Linked DNA regions of Thalassoroseus pseudoceratinae. The protein of the gene in region 2 interacts with the protein of the main gene of each other region in a pairwise test. Links are inferred from orthologs where the notes say so. Each region holds a gene or a part of one and is shown on either strand. Other genes may lie near its edges. The genes, in order: gyrA and G6R38_RS23805.

What was found.
Region 1: the proteins of G6R38_RS23805 (region 2) and gyrA interact in binary tests that used the Escherichia coli proteins (3 or more experiments, as listed by UniProt). The link is inferred for Thalassoroseus pseudoceratinae from one-to-one orthologs.

The regions. Positions count from the first base shown.
Region 1 is NZ_JAALXT010000003.1:589,799-602,290, forward strand. What follows is about bases 5,413-8,777. They hold gyrA (DNA gyrase subunit A), read right to left. Parts: upstream 8,409-8,777; coding sequence 5,613-8,408; downstream 5,413-5,612. Other genes in these bases: G6R38_RS12385 (DUF2891 domain-containing protein), read left to right, coding at 5,413-5,625. Outside these bases: G6R38_RS12360 (DUF1549 and DUF1553 domain-containing protein), read right to left, coding at 1-1,682; G6R38_RS12365 (hypothetical protein), read right to left, coding at 1,791-2,462; G6R38_RS12370 (hypothetical protein), read right to left, coding at 2,465-3,094; G6R38_RS12375 (RNA polymerase sigma factor), read right to left, coding at 3,091-3,624; G6R38_RS12380 (hypothetical protein), read left to right, coding at 3,867-4,547; more of G6R38_RS12385, read left to right, coding at 4,585-5,412; G6R38_RS12395 (hypothetical protein), read left to right, coding at 8,782-10,047; G6R38_RS12400 (leucine-rich repeat domain-containing protein), read left to right, coding at 10,118-10,720; G6R38_RS12405 (protein kinase domain-containing protein), read right to left, coding at 10,675-12,237; G6R38_RS12410 (Gfo/Idh/MocA family protein), read right to left, coding at 12,421-12,492. UniProt on the Escherichia coli protein: A type II topoisomerase that negatively supercoils closed circular double-stranded (ds) DNA in an ATP-dependent manner to maintain chromosomes in an underwound state.
Region 2 is NZ_JAALXT010000007.1:325,316-337,588, reverse strand. The notes cover bases 7,510-10,655. They hold G6R38_RS23805 (DNA gyrase subunit B), read right to left. Parts: upstream 10,309-10,655; coding sequence 7,711-10,308; downstream 7,510-7,710. Other genes in these bases: G6R38_RS23800 (DciA family protein), read right to left, coding at 10,403-10,655; G6R38_RS23810 (alpha/beta hydrolase), read right to left, coding at 7,510-7,652. Outside these bases: G6R38_RS23825 (beta strand repeat-containing protein), read right to left, coding at 1-2,869; G6R38_RS23820 (arylsulfatase B), read right to left, coding at 3,293-4,699; G6R38_RS23815 (sulfatase), read right to left, coding at 4,757-6,685; more of G6R38_RS23810, read right to left, coding at 6,828-7,509; more of G6R38_RS23800, read right to left, coding at 10,656-10,720; dnaN (DNA polymerase III subunit beta), read right to left, coding at 10,742-11,848. UniProt on the Escherichia coli protein: DNA gyrase negatively supercoils closed circular double-stranded DNA in an ATP-dependent manner to maintain chromosomes in an underwound state.

The DNA.
Region 1 (12,492 bases), on a different replicon or contig from region 2:
TGCCGGGGGTCATCAAAGTTCTCGAGAGCAATCTCGTCACCACCTAACACAGCGGCGGTTCGAGCAGCAGCGTTCCGATTCGCTGGGCGTTTTCGTTTCGAGTTCCGGTTGTTTTTCGGCTGCGGTCTAACCGCGATCGTAAACAACTCGTTCATGGGAGCGACTTTGCCCTCTTTGACGAGTTCTTGAACCTTCCGTCGTTGCTCATTTCCTCGCAAGTTTTCGAGACCAAGCTCCTTGATCATCGCATTGTAGGTGTCACGCGATTTCGGATCCTGGCCGAAGCGAGTGTGAGTGAAGAATCCCGTGAAGGCTTTGAAGTCGTCCTGCGTCCATTGATCAAACGGGTGTTTGTGGCATTGGGCACATTGGATGCGAAGTCCCATGAACGTGTAAGCAAAGCCAATCGCGCGATCCTCGGCGGAGCGGAAATTCCGTCTCGCCCAGTAGTGCGGCATGCTTTCACGGTCGGCGAAACTTTTATCGGATTTCGAGTAATAGATTTCGCTCATCTCACGGCAGTAGTCTTTGTAAGACTCTCCGGGATCGCGTCCGTTTGCCAACACCAACCCGGCGGCCAACTCGTCGTATGGTGTGTTGTTAGCGACGCGTTTGTAGATCCAGTCGTACCAGTTTTGGCTGGCGGCCGATCGAATAGGAGTGACGTTGTTAAGTTGATCGTCGCTGTTGCCGGTGATGTCACAAAGCCGCGTCGTCCACCACGCTGCATAGGCAGGACTCTCGAGGAGTTCGTCGATCTTGCGAGCCCGTTTGTCCGGCGATGGATCAGCCAGAAACGCCCGAACCTCGGCAGCACTCGGTAGTGTGCCTGTCATATCCAGTCGCACTCGTCGCAGAAACTCGGTATCACCGGCCACGTCAGACGCGACGACTCCCATCTTGCGTAACTTTTGGACGACGAGACGATCGATTTCCGTGGGAGTTTCCACCTTCGGATATTCCGATCCGGCGAGTTCACTCACAGGACGCATCACTGGAATCGGAACAACGCCGTTGTCGTAGAACACAACAACATGCGTGTCTCCTGGTTCGCCGACGGAGACCAAACCGGATTCGGAAATGTCCGCGACTGTGTCGTTGTTGGTTTGGAAGCGGGACAGGTCAGTTACGTCTTCACGGCTACCATCCGACCACACAGCAACCACATTCAGCTGCTGAGTTTGATCGTTGGAATCAAAGATGATTTCACTTGGACTGACATCAAGTCGCACAAAATCTGGCGTTTCTTTTGTGACGCTCTTGGCCCCATTGCTTGCCCAGGCCAAGAAGACTTTGTGTTCCCAACTGCCGGTTTCGTACCGTTCGCCACCTTCGTGGATCTCCACCATGGTTGGCTTCTGGATGAACAGGCTTTCCGCAGGATTCTTGAGGTTCACTCGCGGTTCATCGCCGGCGGTAAGGTTCTCGTGATCCATTTTGAAGTCATAGCCGAACAGCGAGAGACGGAATCCGCCTTGTCCCTGGAACGATCCGTGGCAGGCCCGTCCATTGCAACCCAGCCGACTCATCAACGGGACAATGTGCTTTCGGAAGTCAGGAGTTTCATCGCTCTTGGTTGCGAAGCGTTGGCTAATTGGCCGGACGACATCATCCGCCGCGAATCCAACGCCTGCCTCGGCGAGTATCGCCAGACAGAACGTAAATGAGACAAGAACTTTCATGGACAGGCCTCTCCTCATGCAAGGGCGACTCAGGCGAACATGGTTTCGAAGTGAGTAAATTTGAGTGTTGGGTATTAGCGGCAGATTCAGCGAACCATCTGATGAGCGTTACTTCGGTTCTTTTCGGGAATTCTTCGGTCCCTGTGCGTTCGGACTTTCTGCTTTGATTTGAATCCGTTTCGGCATCGGTTTCTTTGTGCGTTGTTCGTTCTTAGAGCGTTGATCAGTCTGTAGACCCAAGCTCCGACGAATCATGTTGAGTTCCTTTTTCTTCGCGAGTTCGGCGTTGCCGTTCAGTTCGGCAATTTGCTCCAAGATTCGATTGAGCCGTTCGCGAGTCCGGTTTCGGTCCAACTCCAAAATTTCTGTGCGATTACGAATCTTTTCCGCTAACAACTTGTCAATTTGGCTCATCAGTGCCGGGTCGTCCGCCATTTCCATCTGAGCGACCAGCAACCGCAACCGCGAATCGAGTTTCCATTGACTGAGCAGCAATGCGAACCGTTCGGGAGATCGTTCGCGAAAACGTTCCAAACGCACATGGGTTTGATGGAGTTGGACGATGGCACTGCGGTATTCGTCTCGATTGCCTTTTTGCAACTGCTTGACAAGTTCCGCGAGTTCCGGGTGGTGTTGACGGGCAAATTGCAGGGCGTTCTTCTCGTCCTGCGGGGTCAACTTCGGCTTCTCGTCTTTCGATTGAGCGAACCCAGAAGGGCACACACAGGCCGCGAAAATCAGCAGCAACAATCCAGTGCGGATTCGTAGAGACATCGTCATTCTCAATTCTCCATAGTGGCGTTGCCGGGAGTGGTGGTCGCCGGTTGATTCGCAACTGCTGCGAGCATCCAATCAAATTCATTGTCGGCTGCAACGGAGTCGCTTGCGGACTCTTCGGCATCCGTCCAATCCTCGCTCAACTTTGCCGTCACGACATCAATCTCCGCACTCGAGCGAGTCCACAGGGATACCAATTGGCCCGCCATGGAGTCATTCACCGAAGTCTCTGTTGAAGAGGTTTCTTCAGTTGGTGAAGTGACGTCATCCGTCATTCGTGGCGGACGAATTTTCGGTTGCAATTCGGCGATCCGCTGTGGTTGTGGCATCAACCACAGGCAAATGACCACCACGCAAGCCAATAAACTTGCCGCTGCAAAACCCCACCGAACGCGAAGGTTGTCCGCTTCGGAACTGGAGATCATTGGTTGGTCGATGACTTCGGAATCGGCGATCGCCTGGATGGATTGGACCGCAATCGCAACCGACTCGCAGCGATACGGGTCGTCCTGGAGCGAGTGCTCGAACGCCTCGGCTTCCTCCGGAGACAATTCACCGAGGACATAACGGAACGCGAGCCATTGCGTTTCATCAGATGGCGTCCCGGATTCCGCGTTTTGTTCGGATGTATTCATGGTCGATGCTCGGGGGAGATGCGGACGGCCAATCGTTTCAGGGCAGTTCGCATTCGGGTCAGCACAGTTCCCAAAGGGAGATCAAGTTCTTCGGCAATCGCCGCAAACGTTTTATCTTCGTAGATTCGCAGTTGAACCACACTTCGTTGCTCTGGTGACAGAGACTTGATTGCCTCTCGAACCGCGAGGGAGGTTTCTTCACGACTGGCTTGGTCATGGGGAGATTCGGCCCCCCGATGGTTTTGCCAGTCCTGTAACTTCAAGAGCGTTCTTGTGTGAGTTTTGTTCCGTCTTCGGAGTTCCAAAGCCTCATTGAGAGCCACCCGATACAGCCAACCTTTGACGGTCTCCTGACGAACGGTGTCACCACGTTCGACGGCTTTGGAAAAGGTGTTTTGCAAAGCTTCGACCGCAAGATCGCCGTCTTTGAGAACTCCGATGAGAAATGCCCGCAAATCGTGGGCATGCTCAGAATACAGCGACTCAATCGCTGCAGCATCCAATCCCTCCGACTCAGGTGGATGATTCAAACTGGACTCCGAAATCTTGTTGGGCTGATCGCATCAGCCACTCACTGAGAAATGATGGACGAGCCGTCCATTTTATTTGCGGGAATTGGAAAAAAACTCCCGTGGCCGGAATTAGAAAATTCCGCAAAATACGTAAAACCCCTATATTTCATCTTTTCAGCACCCCGGTTGAAATAGTTATAACGGAAAGAGTGGTTTTACCAACTCTTACGGTTATACCGAATTTTCGAGGAATAGTTGAAATGCGTATACACTTAGGGCTTGTTTTGGTTGTCACGTTGGGCGGGGTGGTGACTGCCATCGCTGGGCCAATGTCGTGGCAGAGTGAACCGGAGGGAACATCGTTCCCATTGTTGATTCGCTATCGACTTTCCGAGGAGGCGGTGGAATCTCCCCGCGTTCGTGTTCCCGAGCTTCCATCCTTGTCATATCCGGAACTTCCGCCAACTCCGGATTTCTCGATCGCTCCCGCCGCGGAACCACTCAGCATCGAGGAGAATCTTCAACAATCACCCGACGTCGAAGAGTCACCGATTCCCGATCAATCCGAGGCGAAGTCCAATCGCGGGCACTGGGAGATTGAACGCCGAATCAAGGCATACACACCCGGTCGATATAGTTTCGGTTCTCCGAAGCGAATTTGGGTCAGTGAGGGTGGTTCGAAAAAGAAAGCCCCCGCTGTCAAAGAGAAAACCCAGGCAGAAGTGGTCGATGATCAAGCCGCCGCTCCATCGGAACCGGAATCGAACTTGCAACCAGTCCCAACCTTGATACTCCCGGAACGCTGTGTGGATTGTGAGTCTCGATCAGTTCCACTGCGGCCTGTTGCCGACTACCCGATTCCTAATCCGCCGATTACCGGTAGCTTGCCAGGACCAATCAAGGCCCGTTTGAACTACGGTCTGAGTCGCCCGGTATGGTAGAATTCCGCGATCACTTCTCTTTCACGAGGATGGTCGCTTGAAACCGTTTGAACTGACTGAAGAACTTGCGGAGAAATGCTGCCGGTTGGCGCTCGATTGCGTCGACCGGGAGTATCCCAACCACATTCAGCACGTCCTATCGAAACCGGACGACGTGGGAACTCCCGCCCAACTGACGCCGATCTTCTATGGCTGTTTCGATTGGCATTCTGCGGTTCACAGCCACTGGTCATTGCTTCGAATCGCACGCACGTTCCCAGGGTTGGAAGTCTCTCGTTCGGCGATGAACGTTCTGGGGCGACACTTCACGGAAGACAAAGTCCACGGCGAAATTGCTTACCTCTCACATCCTGATCGGACAGGTTTCGAACGCCCTTACGGATTGGCGTGGCTGCTGCAATTATGTGCCGAATTACAAGAGTGGAAGATTGCGGAGACGATCCGTTGGACGAGCTCATTAGAGCCATTGGCAGAACTGGTCGTTGAGCGGTTAACTTCGTGGCTGCCAAAGTTGATGGCCCCGATTCGATCCGGCGAACATAGTCAGACGGCGTTTGCCCTTGGCTTGGTGTGGGATTGGGCGACTACATTGGACCGGCGCGAAGTTCTGGAATTGCTCCACCAACGAATTCGGGATTTCTATTTACAGGATCGTAACGCTCCGGTCGCGTATGAACCGTCAGGGCATGACTTTCTCTCGCCCACGCTCGCGGAAGCGGATTTCATGCGACGCGTTCTACCGCAATCGGAGTTTGCGGATTGGCTCACGGATTTCCTGCCATGCTTGACGGACGGAACGGTTCCGTATTCCGTGCAAACAGTAACCGATGCCGCCGATGGCAAACTGTCGCACCTCGACGGATTGAACCTAAGCCGTGCTTGGATGTTACAGGGAATCGTCCATGCTCTTCCGCAAAAGGATGCGAGACGGCAACCGCTTGCAGACGCTGCGAAAACTCACGCCGATGCCGGTTTGCAGAGCCTGACCGGCCACCATTATGCCGGTGGCCATTGGCTCGGAAGCTTCGCCGTTTATCTTCTGACCAACCGTGGACTGAATACCGATCAGGCCTCTTGATCGTCATCCGATCGTGAATCGTCTCCTGCGTCCAATTCGGTGGTTGGTTCCGACGTCTCTGGGACGGAATCAGTGGCATCGTCCACCGGAGTTTCCGCTTCGTCGTCGGCTAGGCTTGCGGCGACTTCGTAAGGAATCCGGGCGGTCGAAACAAGTTTATCGCCCTCTTCGAGACGAATGACTCGCACGCCTTGCGTGTTGCGACCGACCTGACTGATGTCACCGGCGCGAATCCGTTGAATTTTGCCTTTGGCAGTCACCATCAAGACTTCATCTTGCTCGGAAACGGAAAGGACATCAATCACAGGACCATTCCGCTTTGTCGTCTTGATGTCGCGGAGTCCCTTGCCCCCGCGATTTTGTCGACGATATTGAGCATTGCCACTGTAGGCATTTGCTTCTTCGGTTCCCTCGTCATCAGACTCGACCGCGTCATCGTCGACTTCGTCGCCGGAGACATCTCCCGGCCCGAACGGTGTCCGTTTTCCGTACCCGTTTTCGCAGACGGTCAGCAATGTGTGATCATCGGCAGGGATTGCCATCCCAATAACAACATCCGACTTGCCGAGTTTGATTCCTTTCACACCGCGTGTTGCGCGACCCATCGCACGGGCATCGGACTGCGAAAATCGAATCGCCATGCCGCTGGAGGTTGCTAGCAAAACGTCGTCATCTTCACCGACAATTCGCACGTCGATTAGGCGATCATCATCATCCAAATTGATGGCGATCAAACCGCCTTTCAACGGCCGACTGTACGCAGAGAGAACCGTCTTCTTCACGATTCCACCTGCCGTAACCTTAATCAAGTAGCGGTCTTCGGCGAATTCCCGGACAGCGAGACACTGTTCGACCCGTTCATCTTTGTCGAGTTGCAACAAGTTGATCAACGCTCGCCCTTTGGCGGTCCGACCTTGAAGCGGGAGATCGTAAACCTTGGACCAGTAAACCTTTCCGCGATCGGTGAAGAACAGCAAATAGTCGTGCGTGCTGGCGACGAAGAGGTGTTCGATGGGGTCGTCGCCGTCACTCTTCGCACCGGCGATACCACGTCCGCCACGGTTTTGCGCTTGGTAGACGGAAAGTTGCGTTCGCTTCACGTAGCCGCGTTGCGACAGCGTAACGACCATCGGCTCTTCGGTGATAAGAGCATCACGATCAACATCGCCGAGTTCTTCGTCGGAGATGGTTGTCCGTCGCTTCTCGCCATACTTCGATTTGAGATCTTCCATCTCGCCACGAATCACGGCTCGGATGTTGGCTTCATCGGAGAGCAGTTCGAGGTAACCTTTGATATCCTCCAGCAACTTCTGGTGTTCACCGCCAAGTTCCTCCCGTTCGAGGTTAGCGAGTGAACCAAGTTGCATCGAGACAATCGCCTCGGCTTGCCGTGTGGTCAGGTTGTAGTTGGCGGCCTCGTCATTCTCCATCGAGAACAAGCGGAAGCCCTCGGTTCCCAACGCCCGTTCAACCATCTCACGCGGAACATCAATTTCCGTTAAACGTTCGCGTGCTTGCGCGCGACTCGACGAATCCCGAATCGTCTGGATGACGTGGTCGATATCGAGCTGGGCAATCAACAGCCCCTCGACCACGTGCTTCCGCTTTCGCGCTTCCCCAAGAAGATATTCGGTTCGACGACGGATGACGTCGATACGGTGCCGCAGGAACTCTTGAATTAACTCTTTGAGAGTTAACGTCTTCGGTCGGTTGCCGACAAGTGCGAGCAAAATCATGCTCACCGTCACTTGCAGCGGTGAGTACTGGAACAGTTGCGCCAGCACAACTTCCTTGTCGGCGTCTTTTTTAAGGACGATATGCAGTCGGACCTGCCAAGACGGGATCTTCCGGTCCGTCAGGTCGATGACACGGGCGATGCCTTTGACCCGATCTTCTTTGGCGAGCGCTTCCAGTTTTTCACGGATGCGGTCGCGTGTTTCGAGGTACGGAATTTCGGTGACGACAATGACGTCACTTCGACCGTCAACTTCAAAGTGCGTGCGAGCGCGGAGTGTGATCGTCGAACGTCCCGTTTGGTAGGCCTGCCGCGTTCCGAAGCGGCCCATGATGATGCCACCCGTCGGAAAGTCTGGCGCGGGAATGGCTTGCATCAATTCATCGACCGTCACCTCGGGATCGTCGATGAGCATGATCACGCCGTCACACACTTCGGACGCGTTGTGTGGAGGGATGCTCGTCGCCATCCCGACGGCGATCCCATTCGACCCGTTGACCAGCAAGTTCGGGAATCGGGACGGCAGCACGACCGGTTCGGTCATGCGTTGGTCATAGGTCGGAACGAAGTCGACCGTTTGCCGTTTGAGGTCGTGAAGCATCTCCGATGCCACCGCCGACAATCGGGCTTCCGTGTAACGCTGAGCAGCGGGCGGCAGACCGGCGAGCGAACCAAAGTTGCCTTGTTTGTCGACCAGCGGCGACCGCATCACCCAGTCTTGAGCCAACCGCACGAGGGTTGGGTAGAGGCCTTCACTCCCGTGCGGGTGATAGTTCCCGCTGGTGTCACCGGTGATCTTCGCACATTTGATTCGCCCGGAATTCGGCCCCAAATTCAGGTCGTTCATAGCGACGAGAATCCGCCGCTGCGAAGGTTTCAAGCCGTCACGCGCGTCGGGGAGCGCACGACTGATGATGACGGACATCGCATACGTGAGATAGCTGTCACGCATCTCATCTTGGATGTCCAATTGTTGAATCCGACCGCCACTTGGGGTTGGAAGATTGTTAGGATCGTCGTTTGTGGGAGGTTCGTTGCCGTCGGCCAAGTTTTTGGCTCCTTCTCACTAGGTGACGCTAGCACCTAGTCAAATTCGATGCCGCAAAAATTGATCTGATAATTATACGGAATCAACCTTTGAGATTCAACACAAACCGTTGCTGAAACAATGACTTCCGTCGAAAAGTCGTGTGGAAAATGCTGGTGATGTTGCCTAAGTTCTCTAATCGTTGGATCGGCTGGAATTGGAGGGGTTTTTCTGTTCCGAACGACACTTCATTCGATGGGATTGGAATGGATTTTCCGCAGGCCGGAATGTGGTTTTCGAGGACGTTGTCGCTGGTGTGGGTTAGGTTTGAAGCGGAAGCCGGCTCGTCGATTGACCGGGATCAGAATCGCTTGCGAATGAAACGGATGGCGTAATGAAAATGAGTCTCCTATCGAAGTATGGGCAGAATCAACCTTCCATGACGAGTTGGGCTCGGCAATGGGGATGGAAAGTGGGGGTTGGATTGATTCTCTGTGGAAACTCGGGCTTCGCGCAGCAACCGCCGAGTCTCGACACCGTCTTGTTGCAACCGCCAGCACCCATGGTGGAAGACGCCGATGCAGACGACACAAAATCGGTTGAGAAACCACCGGCCAAGGCGGCAGAGCCCGATTCGGAACCAGCTCCGGCCCCAGAACAGACGCTGCCTGCACGAGCCGAGCAATACACGAACCAGATTATTAAGTTGCGTCGACTCAAAGAGAGCCTGATTGCCGCACCGCGAACGGTAGACCGAATCGATTTGCAAATCGAGGCGTTGACCAGCTTGATTCAAGAGGAAGCGTCGGATCGGTTGGCGATCGCTTTGGAGCAATCTGACCCGGTCGTGCGGGATCGTCAACTCAAAGATCTGATTGCCAACCGATTTTACGCGGGAACTCCGGCTGCTGAGGAAGCCGGGAATTTGCTGCAAAAACGCAATGTTGACGGGAAACTTTATCCTGACATTGCCGCAGCTGAAGCCGCCCAAGATAAAATCGACGCCCAGGACAAAGCCGACCAAGAGAAGGCCGAACAGAAGGCGACCGCGGAACTTGAGAAACTTGCGGACCCCGCCCTTGCGAAAGAGCTTCTTCCGGCAATGGAACGAATTGCGAATGAACGTTTCGAATCGATTCGGCGTTTGGTTCCCAGTCAGCAAGTTTGCAAACTGCGGGAGTTTATCAACGACTTCCCCGAGACCAAAGCGGCTGCGGTAGCGGAACAGTTGATTGCGTTGCGGAACGCGGAAACAGAACGTCGCGGCCAGGATCGTCTTCGCCGTGCGATGATGGCTCCGTTGAATTACGATCAACGCTGGCGACGGCTCAAAGAGTTGATTCGTGATTTCCCTCAGACTTCAGCAGCGATGGAAGCCGAAAGTCTCCTGAATCAACACGCGACAACTCTTCCACCCACGACCTTGCACAACCACTCATCTGAGAGAGTCCGATTTTCGATCGAGACAGTTTACGATGGCGAGACTGTCTACCGTCTTTCGCCGGGCGATTCGATCAACGTGACTTTGATGTTCCCGGCCTTGCTCCGTGTTTCGATCAACGAGGACGTTCACCCCTCACGAATTTTCCCAGGAAGTTCGATTGGCCTGAGTCCGAATGTCAGCGTGAGCGGTTCCGGCTACTCGACACGAGGTTGGTAGTCACGGTGTGATTTTTCTGTCCAAGCTTGGCGCCCCGACTTTCTGTGCGTATCACAGAAGGAGGGGCGTTATGAATTCCAACACCGATAGCAGCACACTGTGGGCATGGTCCCTGACCATTCTTGGTCTGGTGCTGTCACTGTCGTCGTTTCTTGGTGAGGAACTGCGGATACTGTTGCTGTGTGTCGGATTGGCGTTGATGCTGCAAGCGATCCCGGTGTGGTTGATGGGACAGTATCTCGGACGGCGTCGGCGACGCCGTGCCCTGGAGTTTGTGGAGCGAATCGGCGGGCGAATCGTGACCCGTCTTGCCGCCGACCCATCGCAAATCTTGGGAATCGATCTCTCGAATACGCGGATTCAAAATTCCGATCTCGACTATCTCAACGGTTTTTCCGGTCTGGAACGACTGAACCTGGCTCACACGGATATTGATGGTGAGGGCGTTGAGTTACTGGTTTCGCTTCGGTGGTTGAGGGACATCGATCTCAGCCATACGCGTGTGGGAGATGTTGGGCTCAAACGTTTGGCAGCGTTGCAACGGCTTCAGCAGGTACATTTGGCAGGAACGGAAATCACGCCCGATGGCCTCGCCGAATTCATTTGGCGTCGGGCGGATGTGGAGATTCACCCGCGGGGACTGCTAACGACATTGGATGGTATCCGCGTTTGATTCCATAATTGGCCGCGATCATCGGGAGTCGCAGTGGTTTCAATATCCTCATCGTCGAGTCGTCGTTCAGCCTCCCGGACGTACGCTGCAAGTTGTTCGTCGATTGCTTCGTAACCTTCAGACGGAAACAACCGAAGCAGTTCTTCCACTCGTGCCGGTTGGTTTTCGAGACTGGCCAAAACGATCATGCCCGCTTGGCCACGAACTTCCGACTCTTCGACGAGCGGTGGCACACCGCGTTCGAGCAACAGTTGAAAGACCTGCCGAGCCTTCTCGAGTTGAAGGGTTCGCAGATACAGCAATCCAAGTTGCTCGTAAGCTGCCAATCGGTATTCCGCATCCGAATCGGACTCGAAACCCGTGATGACCGCCATCCAGTAGTCTTCATTATCTCGAAAGTCCGAAAGCCGGGCGAGCTCGATTTGGGCAATCGCTGACGGTAACGACGGGGCATTGCTGGAATTTGTTGGCGGTGTCGAAAGTGGCGGGGCGGGACGTGTGAGCAATCCCACACCAATTCCGAGTGCACAAAACAGCAAGAACACGCCAACACAGCCGGCAACTTGCCAACTGGTTGGAAGTTTGCGTAGCTGCTCGAGGACGGATGTTTTGGGGACCACCGGCCGCGAATCGAAACCGGAAAGAGTTAGCGTTGACGGTTCGATATTTTTGCTTAGCGCGGACGAGATCTCTTTCAAATCCCGCAGCAACTCACCGGCATCGGAATAACGATCGGCGGGTTTCTTGGCCATCAATCGATGTACCACGTGACACAACGCAGGAGGCAAATCCGGACGCCGCTCGACGAGGCTGTCCGGCTGTTCGTTGAGGTGCTGAATGGCCACACTCATCGGGGTTTCCCCCTGAAACGGTGGGCGACCTGCGAGCATGTGGTAACAAGTTACACCGAGGGAATACAGATCACTCTTGTGACTGACTTTGTGTCCCTGGACTTGTTCCGGACTCATATAGAGCGGCGTGCCCATTGTCGTGCCGATCTGCGTCAATTCCACGACTGATCCGTCCTGCGGAGCTGCGAGTTGGGCCAGACCGAAGTCAGCCACTTTGACGACTCCCTTCCGCGTGACCAGCATGTTTTCGGGTTTGATATCCCGATGAACAATTCCCGCACTGCCGGATTTCTCCAGAGCAGACGCCATTTGTTTCATCAAGTGGAGGGCAATTGACGCCGACGGCGGGCCTTTGCGTTTGATGTACTGTTTGAGGTTGAGTCCCTGAACGTACTCCTGTGCAATGAAGTGAATTCCGTTCTCTTCGCCAACGACGTATACCTGGACGATGTTCGGGTGGGACAAAGTCGCTGCCGCATGGGCTTCGCGTTCAAACCGCTTCAGTGAAAGGTCGTTCTCGCTGACATCTTCCCGCAGAATCTTGACGGCAACCTGCCGATGCAACGAGGTTTGCTCAGCAAGATAAACTTCCGCCATTCCGCCGCGACCGAGAAGTCGCAGCAGGCGGAATTCTCCCAACATGGAACCCGGCGGTAGAATCTCCATCGAAATCGAGGTCGATCGTTTGGGCGGCACTGAAGAAGACTCTGGCGAGCCGGAGCGTTCATCGGCATCGGCTGTCGAATTAGCTCGCGACTCGTTCACCGGCAGGGTCCCAGGTGTTTGGATGGCGTTTCGATTGACCGTTCCATTTTAGGCAATCAGAGTGACTTACGGAAAGGTTTGAGTCTATTGCAATGTGAATTCGGGCAATTTCACCAGGTCGCCGCCGGCGAGGGCGGATTCGTGAGCACACAGTCC
Region 2 (12,273 bases):
CACCGTTCAAAATGTAATCGACACCCGGAACGGCGGTACCCAGGGCATCGAAATCCACGTCCAGAGCTTGGTCGATCGACCCGCTGCGAGTAAATGTGAACACCAGATTCGTAGAACCGTCTTCGTCCACAACCGCTGGCGACACACCCACCGAAATGCTTTGCGGCGTGGCGTTCAAAAAGGGTTCATACACCACAACCGGCCGGTTACTCGCATCGGCGTTATGAAAAATCTGATCTTCAATTTGGGACGCGATCGTCGTGCCCCACCAGTTGTCTGTGAAGTCGAGCGGACCGCTACCCGTATTCGCAACGGCTTCCACAGTGGCAGTCCCGGCGGAGAAATCGTTGCAATGGATGGACGCAGTCGTGGTGCCATGAATCGAAATCGGACGAACAAACCGATTGAACGACAACGAACCCGCCGCACCGCCATTGAAAAAGATTCCCACGGCGAACGTCACCCCATTGGCATTCAAACCGGCTCCGGAACTGTCGTTCGAGACAATAAAGTTTCGACTTGTGTCCCGTTGATTCACCTGGTTGCCCGAGGCAATCGTCAGCGTCGCCGAGTTGCTCACAAACACGCTATTAAACAATTGATAGGACACAACATTCGGAATCACCGGCCACATGGTGTCGACATCGACCGTTGCGCCTTGCACGATTAACGTTGTGCCATTGGCAAACGTGTTCCCTGATAGATTCGGGATGAACTCGGGATGCGCCGACGGAGCCGTCTGGAAGTCATTCCCACTGACCGTTAGCTCGGATGTGCTATCACCTTCGAAGGAGTAGACGCCCAAAATGTTGTTGTTCGTCAGCGAACCCGTTGCCGACGCTCGCAGCAAAGCCCCTGCACCCAGCATGACACCGTCTGCAACGAGACCCGCTCCGGAGCCATCGTTCGAGACAATGAAATTCCGGTTTGTGTCTCGTTGATTCACCTGGTTGCCCGAGGCAATCGTCAGCGTCGACGAGTTGCTCACGAACACGCTATCGAACAAGCTGTAAGCCACGACATTGGGAATCACCGGCCAAGTGGTGTCGACATCGACCGTCGCACCTTGCACGGATAGCGTTGTGCCGTTGGCAAACGTATTCCCCGGCATGTTTGGGATGAACTCGGGATGAACCGACGGGGCCGTCTGGAAATCATTCCCACTAACCGTGAGCAGTGAAGAATTGTCGCCCTCGAAAGAGTAAAACCCCACGATTGTGTTGTTCGTCAGCGAACCCGTTGCCGACAATCGCAGCAAAGCCCCCGCTCCCAACGTCACACCATCCGCAACAAGACCCGCACCGGAACTATCGTTTGAAACAATGAAATTCCGGTTTGAGTCCCGTTGAGTCACCTGGTTGCCGGACGCAATCGTCAGCGTTGCCGAATTACTCACGAACACGCTATCGAACAAGTGGTAAGCCACAACATTCGGAATCACGGGCCAAGTGATATCCGTATCGACCGTCCCACCTTGCACCGTCAACGTCGTCCCGCTGGCGAATGTATTCCCCGTAATCAAGGGGATGAATTCCGGATGAACCGACGGAGCCGTCTGGAAGTCGTTTCCACTGACTGTGAGCCCGGATGTGCTACCATCTTCAAAGGAGTAGACCGCCACGATCGTGTTGTTCGTCAGCGAACCCGTTGCCGACGCTCTCAGTAAAGCCCCCGCTCCTAACGTTACATTGTCCGCAACAAGACCCGCACCGGAACTATCGTTTGAAACAATGAAATTCCGGTTTGAGTCCCGTTGAGTCACCTGGTTGCCGGATGCAATCGTCAGCGTCGACGAGTTGCTCACGAACACGCTATCGAACAAGTGATAAGCCACAACGTTCGGAATCACCGGCCAGGTGGTGTCCGTATCGACCGTTCCGCCTTGCACCGTCAACGTCGTCCCACTGGCGAATGTATTCCCCGCAATCAAGGGAACGAACTCCGGATGAACCGACACGACGCCTTGGAAATCATTGTTACTAACATTCAACCCGGTGGTGCTATCACCTTCGAATTGAAAGTCACCAATGATGGTGTTCGAAGTCAAAACTCCCGTCGCGGACGGTTCAAAGAACGCATCGGCGGTGAACGTGACGCCATTGGCGTTCAACCCGGCTCCGGAACCATCGTTCGAGATGAAGAATTCTTGCGAGGTATTCGCCTGATCGACTCGATTCCCCGTCGCAACTGTCAACTCCGCTCCCCCGCTCACCAAGACATCGCCCGCAAGCGAATACGCCACCACATTCGTGAGAAGCGGCCAAGTGGTGTCGACATTGACGGTTCCACCGCTGACGTTGACGGTCGTTCCCGCGTCAAAGGTATTGCCAGCCAAGACCGGAATCGCTTCCGGATGCACAGTCGGATCCGCTTGAAATGTATTTCCGGTGAGATTCGTGGTGCTCGGGTTATCGTCTTGGACGATCAGATCCGCTTGAAACGTGTTGTTGGCGAGCGCATTCGGCTGAATCAAACCGGCATCGCTCCTTAAGACCACATCGGCCGTGAAAGTCACACCATCGGCATCGATACGCCCCCCGGCGCTACCACTGCCGATAAACAACTCGTTGCTCGCTGAGCTTGCGGAAACGGTGACGCCATTGGCAATCGTTAGCGTCGCGCCATCTTGAACAATGACATCACCCGTCAGTCGATACCCCATCGGATCATTCCAAACGGTATCCACATCGATGATGCCAGACACGTCGACGGTCAACAGTGTGCGGTCTTCCAACGCCTCCACTAACCGGATGTCGGCCTTCTCGTTCGCATGAAACACGCTCTCCCGACGACGGCGATGCCGTGAGTTAACGAGTTTCCGTCCATGTGATCGCCAACGCAGTGGATTCAACCAATTCTGAATGACCATTGACTCTCCACCTTTGAATCATCGAAAGATTAAGACCGTCCAGCCAGCATCTGAGCAATACTCCGAAAAGATCCCCGTGTGGATAGACGCCTATCGCCACGGATATCCAAGTCGAGCGCAACTCGGAGAATGGGCTAGGAAAGAAAAGGGAACCCGTTCAAACTAAGCAGCCTGCGAAGCCCTTGCAAGGTGTCAAAATGCATGCTCAAGAAATCTTCAAACACCAGACACCGTGGGATCAAGCAGTATAAGCCACCACACAGTATCTCTACCTACCTAACCGCGTATTGATTACTAGAAACCCTGCTCAGCCTGCTTGCAGTATCAGTATTCTCACTAACAGAGAAATGATTCAGGAGCAAAAACCAAGGAGAGGTGCGTTGCAGACCTGTTCTTCTGCAAGAACTCCACACCAGATTGGATCTAGTTTTTCGATCGAGGTTCTTCGGGAAGCTTCCATTCGCGTGGCGGCCATTGTTTTGGCAACGGCAATGATGTTTCCGTCTTCGGGCCGACGAAATCAGTGAACCTTGCCAGTTCGGTTCGAAGAAGCCTAGACACCGCAAGCGGTGGATCAGTCACCGGGGAGATCTCCGTCGGATCATTGAGCAGATCATAGAACTGACCAGCTTTCAGTTTCCATCGATTTGAGACGGCCGTATCATCTCCCAGCAGAATCACACGCTCCGCCACGCTTCTGTCATCCGTCAGCATTGGCAAGAGATTGATACCATCAAGATTCGTTGGCAACTCTTGACCTGCAGCCGCGAGAAGTGTGGGTAACAAGTCCACATAACTTGCAACAGTTTTGACTGTCCGTCCGCCTGCAATTTTCCGTGGCCAACGGATCATGGCAACCACGCGAACACCGCCTTCCCAAGTGGTAAACTTGTTCCCTCGTAACGGTTGATTATCCCCACCATGCTTGGGGTCGGCACCGTTATCACTATGAAAGATAACGATTGTATTCTGTGCGAACTCTTTCCGATTCAACGCTTCAAGGATGTCACCAACATTCCGATCAAGAGCAGATACCATCGCAGAGAACGTTTGTCGGATGGTGTTTCCTCGGCCTCGCATGCCATAGCTCGGTGCGTTCTCCCGACGAGCCAAACGACGCACGGTATTCGGTGCCAAGTCAGCCGTCGGCACGAAACCATAGTCATTCAAATCCGCTCGTTTCGCTTGAAGTGGCGAGTGCGGAGCATTAAAGGCTACAAACATATAGAACGGTGAACTCTTAGATTGGTTATCAATAAACTCCACGGCAGCTCGGCCAATCAAGTCGGTTAAATATCCTTTTTCCATACGACTTTCATAGTTCGTATGCCAATCGAGTTCTCCATGCCGATGTCGACTAAAGTAGTCAATTGCACCGTTATAGTGCCCAACAAAATGCGTGAATCCATGTTTGAGCGGATGGAATCGAGTTGAGCTGAGACCAAGATGCCATTTGCCGAACAGTCCACGATTTTGATATCCGCCTTGTTGAAGTAACTCCGGCGTGGTTTGCTCGGCTGGTGGTAAACCGTGACGTTTGTCAGGGGAAACAACGCCGCCCCAAATCCCGAAACGAAATGGATATCGACCAGTCAACACCCCCGCCCGTGTCGGAGAGCAAATCGGTGTCACATAGAATCGTTCCAGCACAACCGATTCTTTGGCCAACTCATCGATCACAGGCGTACTGATTTTGCGATTATGAAAACCAACATCGTTCCACCCCAAATCGTCGACGATGATATGCACAATATTAGGTGGTTCAGATGCCAGCAATGCGACTCCATTGAGCAGAACAAAATATAGAGGAAGTAGCCGGCAACAATTCATTGTTAGTCACCTTCATATGGGAGACGTTGATTGGCTTTCAATAACTAGCGCTGAAACTTAGTTGTCTGACTTCCCACCCGGCGTGATTTTCAGGTAACTAACTTTCCCCTCGAATGTATTCGGCGACTCATAGTTTCCAGCGGCAGATAAATCATCGCGGCCAATACTCACGCCATCTTTCGGTTGAACCGGAATTAGCCCTGGTGAATCCATTTCTTGAAGATGGTTACCATCGATTGAAAGCGACATTCGATCGGCCGTTAGCCTCGCCTCAAAGTTGAAACTCTTGGGCACTGGCTCTTTGAACTTGAGTCGAGTGACGGCCCCATTGACCCGAACATCAAAGATAAGTCGCCGATTCAACAGATGGACGGCATATCCCTGTTCACGTCCTCCTTGCGCCACAATAACGCCATCCTTATGAGCACCCTGAACTTTCGCGGAGATCGTGACAGGACGATTCGCGATCTTAGGCGGTTCCTGATCTGCACGACTTACGTTTCGATTGACCGGTTTAGCGTATGTTGCGAGGATCTTCGCTAGCTTTTGAACGACCTCTGGCTCTTCGCTAGCGTGATTGCGAGTTTCATGCGGGTCGGTTTGGTAGTCGTAGAGTTCATACTCAACAGACTCGTCAGCACCGTCCCAGTCCCGCCATTCGACGAGACGGTAGCGTTTTGTTCGGATCGCGCGTCCGAGTTTTTGTTTTGGATAGGCATGGTAGGCATGGGTGCGAACTCTCTTCATGGGATCATTCAAGACCGGAACTAGGCTCACACCGTCAATTGATTGCGGCACCCTTTTTGGTTTCGGGAGACCGGCTAGTTCTGCAAGTGTCGGAAAGATATCTACACTTTCCGCTAACTGACCAGTCGTAGTCCCTCGTTTCGTAACACCAGGAGCAGCAATGAGAATCGGAATCCGATTGGCTTGTTCATAGTTCGTATGCTTTGTCCAAATACCGAGGTCACCCAAGTGAAAACCATGATCACCCCAAAGGACAATAATTGTATCTTCAGTGAGTTCTAAACGTTGCAGTTCATCCAATACCTTGCCAATCTGCGTATCGACAAAACTCGTGCTAGCATAGTATCCATGAATGAGTGTTCGTTTGAGTTCCTCACTGAAGACCGCATTGCGATCGGTTGGGACCGGTTTATAGTTCGTGATCTCACCGCCCCGCTTCCCGGCAACTTTCGGTGCATCCTGTGGAAGTTCCTCATGTTGAGGTAACGGCAACATGGCCGGATCATAGAGGTCCCAATATTTCTTGGGCACACTAAACGGGAGGTGTGGCCGAGCGAAGCCTGCGGCGATGAAGAACGGAGTATCGTCGTTGTCGCGTCGTCGCTTTGCAGATTGAAGTCGCTTGATCGTCTCCATTGCGACTCGACCATCGGCATATTCGATATCCGAAACATCCGGTGACTCGTAGGCTGCCCCGCGTGGCAGAGATCGAATCTGTCCGAGTTTCTGATTGGTAAAATAGGCCTCTTCACGAGTTAGTTTTCCGCCTTCCGTACTAGCCGGATCGACGTACTCAATCACCTTTTCTTTGAAGTGCGGGGCATGAAAGGACTCTGGGTCACCATTGTTCCCATGTCCAATGTGAAAAACTTTGCCGAGCGACTCAGTTCGATACCCGCCATGCTTGGCAAAGAACTGTGGCATCGTGACGGCGTTCGGAATCGTCTCTCGCAGTTGACTTCCCAAACCGTACAAGCCGGTTGATGTCGAATGCGAACCCAACATCAAGGTAAAACGCGACGGTGCACAGACGGCTTGATTGCAGTATGCGTTTTCAAAACGCATCCCCCACGATGCTAGTCGATCGATGTTCGGGGTTTTTGCGATCGGATCGCCATAGCATCCGAGTGTCGGCTTCAAGTCATCGACAAGAATAAGAAGAACATTTGGATGTTCCGCCTGTACGATGCCTGTGGCAACTTGTATTGACCAAACCGAGAGAATGAAGAATTGTTTCATGAGCGACGACTCTAGATATGATCGGTGTGTCGAACGACAGTTCTCACCAACCGATCATACCCAGACGGCTCAGGGATTTCATCAAGCCCCAAGTGGGCTCTTGAGCGTCTGCTGCTTAGGGATCAAATTTGAGAAATTGTAATCACTCTGCAAGTTGGGAACGTTCGAGGATAAACCGGGCGAAGTCTTCTTGTTTTTGCTTGTCCCGTCCGAAGGTCCCATGTGTTCCAGGGTACTCTTTGTAGATGATGTCACTTGCCGGTTGCTTGGCGTATTTGATCATCATCGCGACAAAGAGTCGGTTTTCTTCCTGCCGTCCGGGGTAGTCGTCATCACCGCATTGAATAAAGATAGGGAACGGCGTTTTTCGGACATGGTAGAGCGGGGCGAATTCGTCCGATAGCCCCGTGCTTGCGGAGACGCCTCGCTCCTTTCGCACGGTGAAGTGGGTAATCATGTGACCGCTAATTGGTAGTAGTCCAGCAATCCGATCGATGTCGATTCCCCGCTTATCGAGCCAACTCTTATCCATGGTGATCATCGCCGCCAGGTAACTCCCGGCCGACATTCCCCCGATAAAAATGCGGTCCGGATCGCCGCCGTACTTCTCGATATTTTTGAACGTCCAGGCGACGGCGTCCGCAGCGTCGTTTAGATAGTCCGGACATTGCGCTTTTGGGCTTAGTCGGTAAGACGGTGCGACGAGACACACCCCTTGGGACGTCAAATCCGGACCGCCACGACTGCCACCGACGATGCCACCACCGTGAAAGTAGATCAGCACTGGAAACTTCTGCTGATTCGTTGGCACATGGATGTCGAGTTGGCAGCGTTCCTTTTGATATTCCGTGCCGTTTTCAGGACCATAATAGATCCCTTCATGAACGGTCTTGTCCTCCGCGGACACAGGAATGGAACACAGCGTGACAATCACAATCGCCATGCAACCAAGTGCAGAAGAATGCATCGGTACTCCTGTTTGAAGCGTAATGCGGGATCGATGCGGTTGGCGATCCCCGGCGGGGCTACACGTCGAGGTCTTTGACTTCCAAGGCGTGTTTCTCGATGAATTCGCGTCGCGGTTCGACATGGTCGCCCATCAGCACGCGGAAAATTTCATCGGCCGCAGCGGCGTCTTCCATTGTAACTTGCAACAGGAGTCGGCTTTCAACATCCATACTGGTTTCCCACAATTCTTCGGGGTCCATTTCACCGAGCCCCTTAAACCGTGTAAGAGAAAGCCCTTTTTCCCCCAGCTTGCGGATTTCCGTGATGAGTTCCCGCAAGCTCGTTAGCAGGACTTCGCCATTCTCGCCGTGCTGAATAATCCATGGAAACACGGATTCGCCGGCACGGTTCACGCCGGACAGGAAGTTCTCCGCTTTAATCCCATACTCTTTGAGTTTCTTCAGCGTCTGATTGATCTGCCGAACTTCGTGCATGTCGACGACTTGCAATGCCAACTCGACTTCGACTTCCGCATCCTCGGGTTTGGCTTCGGCCGATTCGTCTGCGTCGGTTGGAGCTTGATCTTCGTCGTCCGCAACACGCAATTCCTTGCCCCGCTCTTTCTCTTGGTACTCAAGGAACTCTTCCAATTGTTCCTTGTGAAAGAAGTACCGCTGCTCACCGGCGAAGAACAGGCGATACCTTGGCAACAGACCTTCGGGAGACAGATGATTTTGCACGATGAATCGCAGTTCGATTCCGCGACGCTCCAGCAATTCGAACGGCTCTTCCAAGTCGTTGACCAAGCCAACAACTTTCTCGAAATGGTCACCTTCAAAGATCGTGCCGTCGGATTCGTATTTTAGCCGACTATCACGAGTTCCCAACTCGATGAGTTCGCTCATCATCTGCTCGTGCGTTTGCACATAGCGAGGATGTTCGCCCTTCTTCGGGTTTTTGCGTTGCACGCGGTACAACGGCGGTTGGGCAATGTAAATGCAACCATTGCGAACAAGTTCTCGCATGTGCCGGAACATGAACGTCAATAGCAGCGTGCGGATGTGGCTGCCGTCCACGTCGGCGTCGGTCATCAGAATGATTTTGCCGTACCGACGTTTTTCGACGTCTTCCAACTCCGCACCGGGAGGCACACCAATCGCCTTGAACATGGCCGCAACTTCGGCATTGCCGAGAATTTTGACGATCTGGGCTTTTTCGACGTTCAAGATCTTCCCGCGTAACGGAAGAATCGCCTGCGTGGTGGAATCGCGACCGGTATCCGCCGAACCACCGGCCGACTGACCTTCCACCAGGTACAGTTCAGACACATCGAGATCATGATTGCGACAGTCGCGGAGTTTTTCGGGAAGCCCACCGGTCGTCGTGCCCTTCTCCGCCCGGACCATCTCGCGGGCTTTTTTGGCGGCTTCGCGGGCTTCGGCGGCACGTTCGCCTTTGGTGCAAATCGACTTCGCGACTTGCGGGTGTTCTTCAAAGTATTTTGACAGCTTCTCGCCCACAAGCGAGGCCACAATCCCTTCGACATCGCTATTAGCGAGCTTCACTTTCGTTTGCGATTCGAAACTCGGCTCCGGCACACGCACGGTTACAACAGCCGTCAATCCCTCGCGGAAATCCTCACCGCTGGGGGAGACATCTTTGAACAAGTTGTTCTGTTTGGCGTAGTTGTTGATGGTCCGTGTGATCGCCGCCCGGAACCCGGAGAGGTGCGTACCACCTTCGCGGTTGTAGATGTTGTTCGCGAACGCCCGCACGTTTTCGGTAAAGGTATCGTTATGCTGGATCGCAACATGCACAAAGACTTTGCCGTTCGTGCCCTCGCCTTCGCCTTGGATATCAATCACATCGTTGTAATCGGGAGTGGACGCGCGGTTGAGGTACTTCACGAACTCAACGAGACCATTTTCGTAATGGAACTCGTCGGATTGTTCCGTACGTTCATCGCGGATGTGGATTCGCACGCCCGGCGAAAGAAACGCCAGTTCCTGCAATCGTCGATGCAACGTTTCATAGCTGAAAACGGTGTCGCTGAAGATGTCGGCATCGGGTTTGAAGGTAAGTTTCGTTCCTGTTTGATCGGTCTTGCCGAGTTTCTTGAGTGGATCGGTCAGCACCCCGCAAGCAAAGGACATCGTCCAGACTTGCCCTTCGCGACGCACTTCGGCTTCGAGCCATTCACTCACCGCGTTGACGGCCGTAATCCCGACACCGTGCAGACCGCCGGTGCCCATTTTGTAGCCGCTTTCCCGGCCGAACTTACCACCGGCGTGGATTTCGGTCAGCACGACTTCCAACGCCGATCGTCCGCCCATTCCCGCCATTGGTCCCACGGGAATTCCACGACCGTCGTCGGACACACTCACACTGTTGTCGCTGTGAATCACAACATTGATCGTCGTCGCATAGCCGTTGACGGCTTCGTCGATACTGTTATCGACGACCTCAAAAACCAAGTGATGCAACCCGTTCGTGCCGGCATCGCCAATGTACATCGCCGGCCGCGTGCGGATCCCCTCAATCCCTTTCAGAGCTTTGATTTGCTCGGCACCATAGTCGTCGAGGGACTTATCCTCCGGCAACATCTTCTTGATGTCCTCCGGATTCACATCCTCGTTGTCGTCTTCCAAAGCATCCGAATCCATTGGTTCACTCACGGCATATTCCTATGAACTTCGTCGAGTGCGTCGTCACGCACCTTCGAAAATGGTATTGGGCTCACGATGCGTGCCAACGCATCCAGCGATTCTTTTACGATGTCTTTGTGCTCAGCTTGAACTTCAAACTCTTGATTTTCAGGTCCGCGTGTTTGCTCGTGAGTTCGGCTAACAGATTCATCTGATGGAACGACACGAGTTCGCCGAGCATTGCGGAGTTGCTAACGGAAACGTGAAGCACACCGCGTTTGACTTCGATTGGTTTCGTGAATTCGGCGATGTGCTCCCCGGCGACTTCCCGCCAAATTTCATTAAGTTGAGTCTTCCCACGAACACGGGCAAACCCTCGGGCAGCGATCAATTCCGAAAGTGCTTTGGCAAGCGGTTGCGGTTCACGACGTGGACTCGACATCTACCCCTCCCGGGTCTTCGTTCAGTCTCGTGACAACGGCATAATGACGTAGGTGTATTCGTCGTCGGTCCGCAAGACAGCGGGGCTTTCAGGGTCGATCAGGTCCCACTTCACTTGTTTTTCCTGCTCCAACACACGCAGGAACTCGGCGACGAATCGCGGATCGAACTTGATGGTCAGTTCGTCTTCCTCGTACGAGATGGGAAGTTCGATCGTCGAGGTTCCGATCTCCGCGGCGGAACTGTTAAGCGTTAGCGTGCCGTCTTTAAAAGTGAAATCAACACCGCGACTGTCTTCATTCGTCACGATTTGAGCTTGCCGAACCGCCGAGTAGAACGGGCCGGTCACGAGTTCCACTGAGTGCTCGGGACTGCTGGGAATGACGTCGGCGTATTTCGGAAAACGTCCATCCACCAGACGGCTGTAGATCGTCGAGTTGCCGCACTTGATCAGCACATCGTTGGCATGAACGGCCAACTGAACTTCGGTTCCTTCCTCGATGCTCTTTTCGATCAAGCTCATCGCGGCCCGAGGAACCACCGGGGCGTTGTTTTCGGGATCGTCGGCCCCGTTCGATTTGCACGGAACTTTCACCAACGCCAATCGCCGACTGTCAGTCGCAACAAGAGCCATGCTGTCGGTGCCCAACTCGAGCAACACGCCCCCCAGGGCATACCGAGTGCTCTCGACATCGGTGGCGAAGATCGTTCGGCGAATCGCTTCCTTGAAGACATTCCCATCGACCACATGGAACTTCTCTTCCGCAAACTCAGCCACCGTGGGAAACTCGGCGGGGTCTTCGGCGGACAGACGAAATTCACTGTGCCCGGAACGAATCCAAACCTTGTCGTCTTCGATTTCGAAGTCCACGCTCTCGTCGTGCAACTCCCGCAGGATCGACAACACCCGAGCCGTCGGCAACAGTGTCTCCCCGGCGGATTGCGTCTCAACGCCAGAAATCTGATACCGAATTCCCACTTCCTGGTCGGTTCCAATCAACGTCGCCACACCGTCGGCAACATGGAGTTTGACATTCTTGAGAATCTCACGAGGCGTCCGCGAAGGAACAACCGTGTTGACGATCGTAAATGCCGTCATCAAGGACGGACGATGGAAGTGCAGTTTCATGGATTCGGAGCCGGTCTGGCTTGGTTGCCGACAAGTGGGGCCAAGTGATTCAAATCGGAAATTTTCGAATGGGAATTATACCGCATTTCACTGAAAAAACATAGAATGCACTACCATTCTCCCAGGAGATTCGGGTTCATGCCCCGGTCAACAAGCACAATCAACATTCTTCTCCTCTCTTCAAAAAGTATTTCATAGAAGTCTTATTATTAGGGACGTCATTTTTTGTGGATTCACGAAGGAATTATTTCCGTTACTGCCGAAATGACAAGATGTTACGATGATGGTTTCGTGAGATTTTCGTGCGGATAAGTTGTTGGTTTGGCGTTGGTGCGTGGTGGAGGAGGTGTCGACAGTTTCCACGTTTCCCACAACGCGGGCAGTCGCTCGTTAATTCTCAAACACACTCATCCACGAATGAACCG